One region of the Streptomyces sp. NPDC015131 genome, then DNA from elsewhere that is predicted to be linked to it. Evidence: riboswitches for the same ligand, from Rfam matches in the RefSeq annotation. Region 1 holds a riboswitch; each other region holds the start of a gene.
What was found. Region 1 has a riboswitch for thiamine pyrophosphate ahead of thiC (phosphomethylpyrimidine synthase ThiC). Riboswitches for the same ligand answer to the same signal wherever they lie in the genome.
Positions count from the first base shown of each region.

Region 2: another riboswitch for thiamine pyrophosphate. It lies ahead of thiO (glycine oxidase ThiO); the one in region 1 lies ahead of thiC (phosphomethylpyrimidine synthase ThiC).
Region 3: another riboswitch for thiamine pyrophosphate. It lies ahead of ACF08D_RS30320 (thiamine ABC transporter substrate binding subunit); the one in region 1 lies ahead of thiC (phosphomethylpyrimidine synthase ThiC).

Region 1 is NZ_JBIBVB010000005.1:518,551-523,135, reverse strand. It holds gene ACF08D_RS22550 (hypothetical protein) at 1-199, shown strand, start outside; gene thiC (phosphomethylpyrimidine synthase ThiC) at 369-2,150, opposite strand; TPP riboswitch at 2,144-2,278, opposite strand; gene ACF08D_RS22540 (YibE/F family protein) at 2,350-3,693, shown strand; gene ACF08D_RS22535 (SsgA family sporulation/cell division regulator) at 3,832-4,266, opposite strand; gene ACF08D_RS22530 (IclR family transcriptional regulator) at 4,416-4,585, opposite strand, start outside.
Region 2 is NZ_JBIBVB010000002.1:326,266-330,850, forward strand. It holds gene thiE (thiamine phosphate synthase) at 230-880, opposite strand; gene ACF08D_RS06840 (Rv2175c family DNA-binding protein) at 1,013-1,378, opposite strand; gene ACF08D_RS06845 (NAD(P)/FAD-dependent oxidoreductase) at 1,440-2,645, opposite strand; TPP riboswitch at 2,787-2,900, shown strand; gene thiO (glycine oxidase ThiO) at 2,898-4,079, shown strand; gene thiS (sulfur carrier protein ThiS) at 4,076-4,276, shown strand; gene ACF08D_RS06860 (thiazole synthase) at 4,280-4,585, shown strand, end outside.
Region 3 is NZ_JBIBVB010000009.1:114,183-118,767, forward strand. It holds gene ACF08D_RS30315 (ABC transporter permease) at 1-631, opposite strand, end outside; gene ACF08D_RS30320 (thiamine ABC transporter substrate binding subunit) at 718-1,815, opposite strand; TPP riboswitch at 1,893-2,013, opposite strand; gene rlmN (23S rRNA (adenine(2503)-C(2))-methyltransferase RlmN) at 2,043-3,155, opposite strand; gene ACF08D_RS30330 (phosphatidate cytidylyltransferase) at 3,345-4,585, opposite strand, start outside.

The DNA of each region.
Region 1 (4,585 bases):
CCCGGAAGCGGACCCCCATCCGGCGGCCCCGCCGCGCCACTTCGGCCGGCTCCCGAAGGTGGGCTACAGCGGCCCGGAGTTCTCCAGCCCCAGCGAGGGCGAGGCACGGCCCCGCCCGGCGTTCACCAGTCCGGACTTCACCAGCCCGGACTTCGGCGGCCCCGAGCACCGGCCGGACCCCGAACCCCAACCGGACTAGGGCCCGCAGCTGCGGGCCCCCTGCCGGCCGGCCCGCCCACGGGATCCCGGCCGGCTCGCCCACGAGATCCCAGCCGACTCGCCCGCGGGGTCCCGCCGCGCGGTCCGGGCTGTTTCACGTGGAACGAACGCATGTTTCACGTGAAACAGCCCTCGCGGACGGATGTGGTTCAGTCCGCCATCGGCAGATAGACCCGGTTGCCGGCCGCGGCGAACTCCGCGGACTTCTCCGCCATCCCGGCCTCGATCTCCTGCTCCTTGAGGTCGCCCCCGTGCTCCCGCCGGATGTCCTGCGAGATCTTCATCGAGCAGAACTTCGGGCCGCACATCGAGCAGAAGTGCGCCGTCTTGGCGGGCTCCGCCGGAAGCGTCTCGTCGTGGAACTCCCGCGCCGTGTCCGGGTCCAGCGCCAGGTTGAACTGGTCCTCCCAGCGGAACTCGAACCGGGCGTCCGACAGGGCGTCGTCCCACTCCTGTGCGCCCGGGTGCCCCTTCGCCAGGTCCGCGGCGTGCGCGGCGATCTTGTACGTGATGACGCCGGTCTTCACATCGTCCCGGTTCGGCAGACCCAGGTGTTCCTTGGGCGTGACGTAGCAGAGCATCGCGGTGCCCCACCAGGCGATCATGGCCGCGCCGATGCCCGAGGTGATGTGGTCGTAGGCCGGGGCCACATCGGTGGTCAGCGGGCCGAGCGTGTAGAACGGCGCCTCCTCGCAGATCTCCTGCTGGAGGTCGATGTTCTCCTTGATCTTGTGCATGGGGACGTGCCCCGGGCCCTCGATCATGGTCTGGACGTGGTGCCGCTTGGCGATCTGGTTCAGCTCACCGAGCGTCCGCAGCTCGGCGAACTGCGCCTCGTCGTTGGCGTCCGCGATCGAACCGGGCCGCAGCCCGTCGCCGAGCGAGTACGTCACGTCGTACGCGGCGAGGATCTCGCACAGCTCATCGAAGTTCTCGTAGAGGAACGACTCCTTGTGGTGCGCCAGGCACCACGCGGCCATGATCGAGCCGCCCCGGGAGACGATGCCGGTCTTGCGGCGGGCGGTCAGCGGCACATACCGCAGCAGCACACCGGCGTGGACGGTCATGTAGTCCACGCCCTGCTCGGCCTGCTCGATGACCGTGTCCTTGTAGATGTCCCAGGTCAGCTCCTCGGCCTTGCCGTCGACCTTCTCCAGGGCCTGGTACAGCGGCACGGTGCCGATCGGCACGGGGGAGTTGCGCAGCACCCATTCACGGGTGGTGTGGATGTTGCGGCCGGTGGAGAGGTCCATGACCGTGTCGGCACCCCAGCGGGTCGCCCAGGTCATCTTCTCCACCTCCTCCTCGATCGAGGAGGTGACCGCCGAGTTGCCGATGTTGGCGTTGACCTTCACCAGGAACCGCTTGCCGATGATCATCGGCTCGATCTCCGGGTGGTTGACGTTCGCCGGCAGGACCGCGCGGCCGGCCGCGATCTCCTCGCGCACCACCTCGGGGGAGACGTTCTCGCGGAGCGCGACGTACTCCATCTCCGGTGTGACCTCGCCCCGGCGGGCGTAGGCGAGCTGCGTCACCGCCTGGCCGTCCCGGCCCCGGCGCGGCTGGCGCGGGCGGCCGGGGAACACGGCGTCGAGGTTGCGCAGCCCGCCGCGCGGCGAGGTGTGCTTGATCCCGTCGTCCTCGGGGCGGACCGGACGGCCCGCGTACTCCTCCGTGTCCCCCCGCCCGATGATCCAGTTCTCCCGGAGCGGGGGCAGACCACGGCGGACGTCGGTCTCGACGTTCGGGTCGGTGTACGGCCCGGACGTGTCGTACAGCGTCACGTCCTTGCCGTTGGTGAGGTGCACCTTGCGGACCGGCACCCGGAGGTCGGGGCGCGAGCCCTCGACGTACCCCTTATGCCATCCGATGGACTTCCCGGCCTCGTCGTTCTGGTTCGAGGCAGGCGTGCGTGCGTCCTGAACGGTCATCGTGACCTACTCCCTACGCCGGCATTACCCGGTAACAGGTTCGGCGGTCGACGCAGCGGTCTCCGTACCCCTCGTACGGATGTCAGCGCCCTCTCAGCCCGGTGCTCCGAGCTCCCGCGTGTACAAATGTGCCACCACGCTAGCGCCCTCCCGGCCACGCTGAACAGAGGGCCCCTGCCGTTCTTGCGATGATCGGTCGGTGACTTCTTCGCAGCAGCCCCCCGAGCCGACCGGACAGGCACATGGTCATACGCCGAACCATGCCCATGCGCACGTCCACAGTCATGGCCCCGCCGCGCCGGTCTCCCGGCACCTGCGCAAGGTCATCGCCGCGGTCCTGATCCCCTTCGCCACGGCCGTCCTGGTGGGGCTCGCCGTCCTCTGGCCCGGTGGCGCACCGGCCCACGAGCGCACCGGGGTCGGCTTCGACCGGCAGACCGAGCAGGGCACGGTGGTCCGGGTCGACCGGGTCGACTGCAAGGACGTCAACGCCGCGCAGGTCCCGCCGACCGGCGACACGACCACCCCCGAGGGGCGCGAGGCGGTCAACGCCCAGCAGGGGCAGTGCGCCAAGGCCACGGTGGAGGTCACCACCGGCAAGGACAAGGGCCGCACCTTCGTCGAGGTCGTCCAGCCCGACGCCCCCCGCCAGCTGGAGGAGGGCCAAGGAGTGGTGGTGGCCTACGCGCCCGACGCCCCCCGCGACCTCCAGTACTCGGTCACCGATGTGAACCGCAAGGTGCCGATGCTGCTGCTCGCGGGCATCTTCGCGCTGGCGGTGGTGGCCGTGGGACGGATGCGCGGGGTGATGGCCCTGGTGGCGCTCACGGTGAGCTTCGCCGTCCTGACGCTGTTCATCCTGCCCGCCATCCTCCAGGGCTCGAACCCGCTGCTGGTGGCGGTGGTCGGATCGAGCGCCATCATGCTGATCGCGCTCTACAGCTGTCACGGCCTGACGGCGCGCACCTCGGTGGCCGTGCTCGGGACGCTGATCTCGCTGCTGCTGATCGGGCTGCTCGGCTCGCTGTTCATCGACTGGGCCTCACTCACCGGCAACACCGACGACAACACGGGCCTCATCCACGGCCTGTACCCGAACATCGACATGTCCGGCCTGCTGCTGGCCGGGGTCATCATCGGTTCGCTCGGTGTCCTGGACGACGTGACGGTGACGCAGACCTCGGCGGTGTGGGAGCTGCGCCAGGCGGACCCCACCATGGGGCCGCGCGCCCTGTACCGCGCCGGTATCCGGATCGGCCGCGACCACATCGCCTCGGTGGTGAACACCCTCGTCCTCGCCTACGCGGGCGCGGCGCTGCCCCTGCTGCTGCTCTTCTCGATCGCGCAGAGCAGTGTGGGGACGGTCGCCAACAGCGAGCTGGTCGCGGAGGAGATCGTACGGACCCTCGTGGGGTCGATCGGCCTCGTGGCCTCGGTGCCGGTCACCACCGCGCTGGCCGCCCTGGTGGTCTCGGCCGACCGGCCGGACCGGGCGGCACCGGCTCCGGTACGCGGCGGCAGGGGCCGGCGGCGCAAGAAGTAGCCCGCGGTACGAGGAGAACCGGCCGCCCGAAGGACCCGGCCCGCCACCCGTCACGCGCCGGGCACCCGTCACGCGCCCGGCACCCGTCACGCGCCCGCCACCCGCCACGTGCCCGGCGCCGTCCACCGCGCACCCGTCTCAGCCGGCGTTCTCCTCGGCGAGGATCCGGCCCAGGGCCTCCTCCAGGTAGTCCTCGAAGTCACCGAGCGCCCGCTCCTGCCCCAGCGGCACCAGCTTGTCCGTACGGTCGAGGAAGGCCACGAGGGGCGGCGCGCTCGACCGGAACAGCGCCCGGTCGGCCCCGACCTGGAGCCGGATGCTGACGTCGGCGAGGTCCTCGGGGCCGGTGGGCGCGATGTGCACATCGCCGTCGCCGGAGGGCCCGTTGATGCCGTCGAGCAGCAACTCCCTGCCGAAGGCCCAGGTCACCGGCGCGTCACCCGGCAGGTGAAACGTCATCCGGACGGCGAACGGATCTCTCGTCTCGTACCCCAGCTCGACCGGAATCCGGAAGGAGAGCTCCTCCGAGACGACGAAGCTCATCAGGACCTCGGCTTGAACCGACTCGCGCATCTGTACCCCGCAATGGCTGAAAGCAGTGGTGAACAACGGCTGATGAAGATCGGTGAGAAAAGCGGCGGGTAAATCGGCCGGTAATGATCCGTGCCGGCCTCTTGACGCAATCGTCCTGTACGCACTACAGGATCACAAGGAGTGATTTTTCAGATACTGATAGACAACGCAACCGAGTTGACGAGGTTCCCCACCTCCCGGCGCAGCCGGTCCACCGTGGGCAGCAACCGGTGCTCCTGGCAGGAGGGCACGGAAATGGCCAAGGTCGCGGCGGCGGAACCCGCCGAGAGGGGGATGGCCGCGCAGACCGTGCCGAGCG
Region 2 (4,585 bases), on a different contig from region 1:
GGGCACGGAGAGCGCCGCCGCGTGGACACAGCGGCACACGGGCGGGGTGCGGACAGGCAGGCCGGGAGGGTGCGGGCGGGGCGCGGCCCGGGGGCGTCCGGCGGGTGTCCACGTCGTGGACACACATGGACGCTCACACGCGCGTACGCCCCTGCCACCGGAGCCCGGCGGCAGGGGCGTACAGATCAGGCGCGGCAGGTGCGTACGGATCAGGCGCGGCGCTCGCGGATCAGGCGCAGCGCTCGCGGACGCGGCGGGCCAGGTCGGCCGTGGCGGCGGCCGGGTCCTCCGCCTCGGTGATCGCCCGGACGACCACGATCCGGCGGGCCCCGGCGTCCAGCACCTGGTCCAGGTTGCCCGCGTCGATGCCGCCGATGGCGAACCACGGGCGGTCCTGGTCCAGCGAGGCGGCGTACCGCACGAGGTCCAGCCCCGGCGCGTACCGCCCGGGCTTGGTGGGCGTCGGCCAGCAGGGGCCCGTGCAGAAGTAGTCCACGCCCGGCTCCTTCACCGCCGCGTCGACCTCGGCGCGCGCGTGCGTGGAGCGGCCCACGAGCACCTCGTCGCCGAGGATGGCGCGGGCGGCCGGGACGGGCAGGTCGCCCTGGCCCAGGTGCAGGACGCCGGAGCCGATGGCGTGGGCGACGTCGGCCCGGTCGTTGACCGCGAGCAGCGTCCCGTGCCGGCGGCAGGCGTCGGCGAACACCGCGAGGTGCTCCAGCTCCTCGCCGGCCTCCATGCCCTTGTCGCGCAGCTGCACGACGTCCACCCCGGAGGAGAGCACCGCGTCGAGGAACTCGGGCAGGTCGCCCTGGCGCTTGCGGGCGTCCGTGCAGAGGTAGAGCCGGGCGTCGGCGAGCGTGGCGCGTGCGGTGGACATGAGGTCTTCCCCCCGGTTGCTGCGGCGGTGCGCGGCCGGGGCCGGGGACGGCTTCCCCCCGCCCCCGGCCCGTGGCACCACCTGGTGTCGGTGTTCGGCCCGGCGTGGTGCCGCCGGGTGCTTACCTGGACGTCAGACGGCGAGCGCCTGGGCGCGGCGCTTCACCTCCGTGCCGCGATTCTCGCTGAGCGCCTGCGCGGGCGTGCCCGGCAGGGTCGGGTCGGGGGTGAAGAGCCACTCGAGCATCTCTTCGTCGGTGAAGCCGTCGTCCTTCAGGAGCGTGAGGGTCCCGGAGAGGCCCTTCACCACCTTGCCGTCCTTGATGAAGGCGGCGGGCACCTGGAGCGCCCGGTTCTCACCCCGGCGCACGGCGATCAGCTGGCCCTCCTTGACCAGCTGGCGCACGCGCGTCACCTCGACATCGAGCATTTCCGCGATGTCGGGCAGGTGGAGCCAGGCGGGGACGAGAGCATCGATCTTTGCGTCAATCTCGGTCACAGGACAAGCGTGCCATCCCGCACTGACAGCCGGTAGCCGGGCTACGCCGGACCGGCCGCCGCTACCCCCGGGCGGCCGACTTCAGCGGGACGGCCGGGTCGGCGACCAGCGCCGGGTCGAGCGGGGTCCCCGCCTCGATCAGCTTGCGCCCCTGCGCCAGGTCGCGCGGGCGGCCCACAGCGAGCAGCGCCACCGGGGCGCCGTCCCGCAGCCACACCACCGACCAGGCCGGCTCGGCCGGGTCGCCCCGCCGGACCATGGTGTCGGCGCCCGCGTGGTGGCCCGCGTACTGCACGAACCGGCCGAACTGCTCCGACCAGAAGTACGGCACCGGGTCGTACGGCGGGGGCGCCTCGCCCACCACGGCGGCGGCCACCGTCCGGGGCCCCTGGAGGGCGTTGTCCCAGTGGTGCACCAGCAGCCGCTCGCCGTAGCGGGCGGACGGGAAGGAGGCGCAGTCGCCCACGGCGTACACGTCGGGCGCGGACGTGCGCAGCCGGTCGTCCGCGACGATCGCGCCCTCCGGGCCGAGGGCGACCCCGGAGCCGGCCAGCCACCCGGTGGCGGGCCGGGCGCCGATGCCGACGACCACGGCGTCGGCGGGCAGCAGCCGGCCGTCCTCCAGGGCGACCTCGCCCGCCTCGACGTGACCCACGCGCGCGTGGGTCAGCAGCCGCGCGCCGCTCTCCTCGTACCAGGCGGCCATCGGCGCGGCGACCTCGCCGGGCAGCGCCCCGGCGAGCGGGCGGTCCGCGGCCTCGACGACCGTGACGGCGCAGCCGGCCTCCCGGGCGGCGGTGGTGAACTCGGCGCCGATCCAGCCCGCGCCGACCACCACCACGTCCCGCTTCCCGGCCAGCACCGGGCGCAGCCGCTCGGCGTCGTCGAGGGTGCGCAGCAGGTGGACGCCGGGAACGCCCCCGGCGCCGGGCAGTGCGACGGGCCGGGCCCCGGTGGCGACGACCAGCACGTCGTACGGGACGGGCCCGGCCTCGGTGTCCAGCTCGTGGTCGCCGGGGCGCAGCGCGGTCACCTCGACGCCCAGGCGCAGTTCGATGCCGAGGGCCTCGAAGTCGACGTCGAAGGCCGACCCCTCCGCCGTACCGAGGAGGACCGCCTTGGACAACGGGGGCCGGTCGTACGGCTGGTGCGGTTCGGCGCCGATCACGCGCACGGGGCCGGTGAAGCCCTTCTCGCGCAGCGCCACGGCCGTCTGCACACCCGCCATGCCGGCGCCGACGACGACGACGCGCCGCTCTGCTTGCATCCGCTCGTTCACCCGCCCACCTTACGCAGCTGACGCTTTGTCAGGAAGGGAGCTGTTCCACCCAGCCTCGTTCGCCGAGCGGGGGCGCCGGGGTGAAGCTCCCTTACTGCGGGCCGGGGGGTGGGGTTAGTCTGGCCACCGCAGAGCACACGCGGGAGCCCGGACGCACCGGGCTGAGAGGGAGGCTGGGACGGCCTCCGACCGTACGAACCTGATCCGGGTCATGCCGGCGAAGGGAGGGGCTGGACGCCCATGCATCCACGTACGTCAGACGTCCTCGTCGTCGGGGGCGGAATCATCGGCCTGGTCACGGCCTGGCGGGCGGCGCAGCGCGGCCTGCGGGTCGCGCTGGCCGACCCCGAACCGGGCGGCGGGGCCGCGCAGGTCGCCGCGGGCATGCTCGCCGCCGTCACCGAACTGCACTACGGCGAGGAGACGCTCCTCGGGCTCAACCTGGAGTCGGCCCGCCGCTACCCGGACTTCGTCGCCGAGCTGGAGGACGCGTCCGGCGGCGTCGGCACCGGCTACCGCGCGTGCGGCACGCTCGCCGTGGCCCTGGACGCCGACGACCGGGCCCACCTGCGGGAGCTGCACGCCCTGCAGCAGCGCTCCGGGCTGGCCTCGGAGTGGCTGACCGGCCGCGAGTGCCGCCGCCTGGAGCCGATGCTGGCGCCCGGCGTGCGGGGCGGGCTCCGGGTCGACGGCGACCACCAGGTCGACCCGCGGCGGCTGGCGGCCGCCCTGCTGGCCGCCTGCGAGCGCGCCGGGGTGGTCCTGCACCGTGCCTGGGCGCGGCGTCTCCTGGTGGCCGGCGACCGGGCGGCCGGGGCGGTGCTGGAGGACGGCACCGAGCTGGGCGCCGCCCAGGTGGTGCTGGCGGCCGGCAGCCTGAGCGGCCGGCTCGACGGCGTCCCGCGGGACGTGCTGCCGCCGGTCCGCCCGGTCAAGGGTCAGGTGCTGCGGCTGTCGGTGCCCGCCGCGTACGCCCCCTTCCTGAGCCGTACGGTCCGGGCGGTCGTGCGCGGCGGCCAGGTGTACCTGGTGCCGCGCGAGAACGGCGAGCTGGTCGTCGGCGCCACCAGCGAGGAGCTGGGCTGGGACACCACGGTCACCGCGGGCGGGGTGTACGAGCTGCTGCGCGACGCGCACGAGCTGGTGCCGGGCATCACCGAGCTGGCACTGACCGAGACCCGCGCGGGTCTGCGGCCCGGCTCCCCCGACAACGCGCCCCTGCTCGGCCCCACCCGGCTGCCGGGACTGCACCTGGCGACCGGGCACTACCGCAACGGGGTGCTGCTGACCCCGGTCACGGGCGAGGTGATGGCCACCGTCCTGACCACCGGGGAGCTGCCCGCGGAGGCCCGCGCCTTCGCCCCCGGCCGCTTCCGGTCCGCCGCCGGCGCCCCCTCCCTCTCTCCCGCAGGAGTGTCATGAACGTCTCCGTCAACGGCGAGGCCCGACAGCTCGCCGGCCCCACCACCCTGGACGCCCTGGTGGCCACGCTCACCTCGGCGACGTCCGGGGTCGCCGCCGCCGTCAACGAGACCGTCGTCCCGCGCGGCCAGTGGGCCGGGACCCGGCTCGGCGAGGGCGACCGGGTCGAGGTCCTCACCGCCGTACAGGGAGGCTGAACCATGGCGGACGACCGTCTGACCATCGCCGGGACCACCTTCGACTCCCGGCTGATCATGGGCACGGGCGGGGCACCCAGCCTCGACGTGCTGGAGCGCTCCCTGGCCGCCAGCGGCACCGAGCTGACCACCGTCGCGATGCGCCGCCTCGATCCCACCGTGCAGGGCTCCGTCCTGTCCGTCCTCGACTCCCTCGGCATCCGCGTCCTGCCCAACACGGCGGGCTGCTTCACCGCCGGCGAGGCCGTGCTGACGGCCCGGCTCGCGCGGGAGGCGCTCGGCACGGACTGGATCAAGCTGGAGGTCGTC
Region 3 (4,585 bases), on a different contig from region 1:
TCCGGTAGGCGGGCCCGCCGAGGATCTGCACGATGCCGAAGGAGGTGTACGTGAAGAGGAAGACCATCAGCGCGGCGGCGGCCACGGCGGGGCCGAGCGCGGGCAGGGTCACCCGCCGCCAGGCGCCGAGCCGGGACGCGCCGAGGACCCGGGCGGCCTCCTCCTGCCGGGGGTCGAGCTGCGCCCACAGGCCGCCGACCGTGCGGACGACGACGGCGTAGTTGAAGAAGACGTGCGCGAGGAGGATGGCCCACACGGTGGTGTCGAGCCGGACGCCCCACAGGTCGTCGAGCAGGCCGCCCCGGCCGAGGACAGCGAGGAACGCGGTGCCGGCGACGACGGTCGGCAGGACGAACGGCACGGTGACGACCGCCCGGAGGACCTGCTTGCCGGGGAAGGCGAAGCGGGCGAAGACATACGCCCCGGGGAGCGCGATCAGCAGGGTGAGCGCGGTGGAGGCGAGCGCCTGCCAGGTGGTGAACCACAGCACGTCCAGGATGTCCGGTCGGCCGAGGACCTCCCCGAGCCGCCCGAACTGCCAGGCCCCGTCCTCGGCGCGCAGCCCGCGGCCGGTGATGGCGGCGACGGGGTAGGCGAAGAAGACGGCGAAGAACGCCACGGGCAGGGCCATCAGCCCGGCCCGCAGCGCGCCGCCGCGGGCCCCGGTCCGGCCGGTGCCGGACCGGGGGGCGGTGGGCCGGGCCGTTGCGGGCCGGGTCACTTCAGGACGAGCGGGGTCCATGCCTGGATCCACCCGTCGCGCTTCTGGGCGATCTTCCCGGCGGCGACGGTGTACGGGTCGGCCACCGTGACGCCGTGCCGGGTGAACAGCTCGGGCAGGACGGCGTCCTTCGCGACGGGGTTCACGAACATCTGGAGCGGCATGTCCTCCTGGAACTTCTTGCCGATCAGGAAGTCGATCAGGGCCTTGCCGCCGTCGGGGTTCTTCGCCCCGGTCAGCAGGCCCGCGAACTCGGTCTGGCGGAAGCAGGTGCCGGTGGCCACACCGGTCGGCGCCACGGTGGGCCGCGGGTCGGCGTACAGCACCTCGACGGGCGGGCTGGAGGCGTACGACACGACGAGCGGCCGGTCGCCGCCCGCCTTCCGGCCGCCGGCGGAGCCGGAGAACTCCTGGTTGTAGGCCAGCTCCCAGCTGTCGACGACCTTCACGCCGTTGCCCTTGAGCTTCTTCCAGTAGTCCTGCCAGCCGTCGTCGCCGTACCGGGCGGCGGTACCGAGCAGGAAGCCGAGGCCGGGCGAGGAGCGCTCGGGGTTCTCGACGACGAGGAGGTCCTTGTAGGCGGGCTTCGCGAGGTCGTCGAAGGTCTTCGGCGGCGCCAGCTTCTTGTCCGCGAAGTACTTCTTGTCGTAGTTGACGCAGATGTCGCCGGTGTCGACGGGGGTCACCCGGTGCTCGCCCTTGTCGAGCTGCACGGCGTCGGGGACCCGCTCCAGGCCCTTGGCCTCGTACGGCTCGAACAGGCCGTTGTCCAGCGCGCGGGACAGCAGGGTGTTGTCGACGCCGAAGAAGACGTCGCCCTGCGGGGCGCCCTTGGTGAGGATCGCCTTGTTGACGGCCTCGCCGGCGTCGCCGCTCTTGAGGACCTTGACGGTGTAGCCGGTCTGCCGGGTGAACTCCTTCAGGACGGCCGGGGAGGCGTTGAAGGAGTCGTGGCTGACGAGCGTCACGGTCTTCGGCTTCTTCGCGCCGCCGTCGCCGCCGGCCGAGCCGGAGTCACCGCCGCAGGCGGTGAGCGTGGTGACGCCCAGCGCGGCGGCGAGGGCGCCGACCGCGATCTTCGTGGTGGTGCTCACTGATGTTCCTCCTGGGTGTGACCAGGAAGAGACGCGGCCCTGCCCACCGGATCCGTCCGGCGGGCAGGGCGCAACAGCTCGAGTAACGACCGAACTTCCTACCCAGAATGACCTGGGCGAGGTTCAGAGGGTCTGCGGCCCGCGTGCTGCACGCGGCGACCGCACTCTCAGCGCTGTGGCGCTCCCCTGTCGGAATATGCAGGTGTGTTCGAGCCCAGAGTACAAGCTCACCTCTCGGCGGCCGCCAGCTGTCCACAGGCGCCGTCGATCTCCTGCCCGCGGGTGTCACGGACGGTGACCGGGACGCCATGGGAGGCGATGGCCTCCACGAACGCCTTCTCGTCCTCGGGGCGGGACGCGGTCCACTTGGAGCCGGGCGTCGGGTTGAGCGGGATCAGGTTGACGTGGACGCGCTTGCCCTTGAGCAGCCGGCCCAGGAGGTCGCCGCGCCATGCCTGGTCGTTGATGTCGCGGATCAGGGCGTACTCGATGGAGACGCGGCGGCCCGACTTCTCGGCGTACTCCCAGGCGGCGTCCAGCACCTCGCGGACCTTCCAGCGGGTGTTCACCGGCACGAGGGTGTCGCGCAGCTCGTCGTCGGGGGCGTGCAGCGAGACGGCGAGGCGGCACTTGAAGCCCTCGTCGGCGAAGCGCAGCATGGCCGGGACGAGGCCGACGGTGGAGACGGTGATGCCGCGCTGCGACAGCCCGAGCCCGTCCGGCTCGGGGTCGGTGAGGCGGCGGATCGCGCCGACGACCCGCTTGTAGTTGGCGAGCGGCTCGCCCATGCCCATGAAGACGATGTTGGACAGCCGCGCCGGGCCGCCCGGCACTTCGCCGTCCCGCAGGGCGCGCATGCCGTCCACGATCTGGTGCACGATCTCGGCCGTCGACAGGTTCCGGTCGAGGCCGGCCTGGCCGGTGGCGCAGAACGGGCAGTTCATGCCGCAGCCCGCCTGCGAGGAGATGCACATGGTGACCCGGTCGGGATACCGCATCAGCACCGACTCGACCAGCGTCCCGTCGTGCAGCCGCCACAGCGTCTTGCGGGTGGTGTCGTCGTCGCACGAGATGTGCCGGACGACCGACATCAGGTCGGGCAGCAGCTCGCCCGCCAGCTTCTCCCGGGACGCGGCGGGGATGTCCGTCCACTGCGCCGGGTCGTGCGCGTACCGCGCGAAGTAGTGCTGGGAGAGCTGCTTGGCGCGGAACGGCTTCTCACCGATCGCGGCGACGGCCTCCTTGCGCTCGGCGGGCGTCAGGTCGGCGAGGTGGCGCGGCGGCTTCGTGGCTCCGCGCGGGGCGACGAAGGTGAGCTCTCCCGGGGCGGGGCGTGGCATGACCTGGTACTCCTCAGTAGGACGAGGCCGCGGTACGGGAGCCGGGAGACCTCACCGGATGATCCCCGCGCGGGGCGCGGAGCCGAAAGGGCCCGCCGCGCCGGTGCGGCGAGCCCTTCCAGGGTAACCGGACGGCGCCGCGGCCCGTCCCGCCGGAGATCCGGCGGGCGGCGGCGCCCCTCGGCGGGGTCAGCCCGAGCCGGTGAACACCACCAGCAGCAGCCACACCACCGGGGCGGTCGGCAGCAGGGAGTCCAGCCGGTCCATGATGCCGCCGTGGCCGGGCAGCAGCGTCCCCATGTCCTTGATGCCCAGGTCCCGCTTGATCATGGACTCGCCGAGGTCGCCCAGCGTGGCGCTGGCCGCGACCGCGAGGCCCAGCAGCAGCCCCTGCCACCAGGTGCCGCCGTCGATGGCGAACTCCATGCACAGCGCGCCCGCCGCCATCGCGAACGCCACCGCTCCCAGCAGGCCCTCACGGGTCTTGCCGGGGCTGATGCGCGGCGCCAGCTTCGTCCGGCCGAAACGCCAGCCGACGGCGTACGCGCCGGTGTCGCTGACCACCGTCAGCAGCAGGAACGTCAGCACCCGCCACGGACCGTCGTCCGCGGTGAGCATCATCGCCACGAACGTCGCCAGGAACGGCACGTAGAAGGCGGCGAACACCCCGGCCGTGACGTCCCGCAGATAGTTCTCCGGCGGTTCGGTCATCCGCCACACCAGCACCGCGAGCGCCGTCAGGGCCATGGCGACCCAGGCGCCCTCGGCGCCCCGCACATACCCGGCGACCACCATGGCCGCGCCGCCCACGGCGAGCGGCACCAGCGGCGCCCGGATGCCCTTGCGCTCCTGGAGGCGGGACGTCAGCTCCCACAGGCCGACCACCACGGCGACGGCGATCACCCCGACGAACACGGCCTTGACCACGAACAGCGACGCGACGATCACCGCGCCCAGGCCGACGCCGACCCCTATGGCCGCCCGCAGGTCCCGGCCGGCCCGCTTCTTCTGCCTGCCCCGCGCGCCCGGCTGCTCGGCACCCGGCTGCTCGGCACCGGGCCGCTCGGCGCCCGGCCGCTGCGGGGGCTGCTCCGCGCCGGACCACTCCGGGGGCTGCGGCGCCCCCGGTCCGGGCGGCCCCGGCCGGGGCGCTTCAGGCTGCGCGCCGGGCAGGGGCTCCTGCGCGCCGCCGTCGGGCCGGTGCGGCTGCCGGAACCCCGGCCGCCGCGGCGTCTCGTCGCGGAACGGGGGACCGCTCTGCGGAGCGGTCCCCCGGTCGCGGTCGTCCTGGTCTCCACCGGAGTCTCCGCCGGCGGGAACGTCGGGCACGATGGGCATGGGCCGAGTCTGCTGTGCCTCATGCCCGTCGTAGGCGGGACCCGCCGGGGCCGCCGGGGCGAACCCCGGGTGGTACCCCTGGTCGGGCGGAC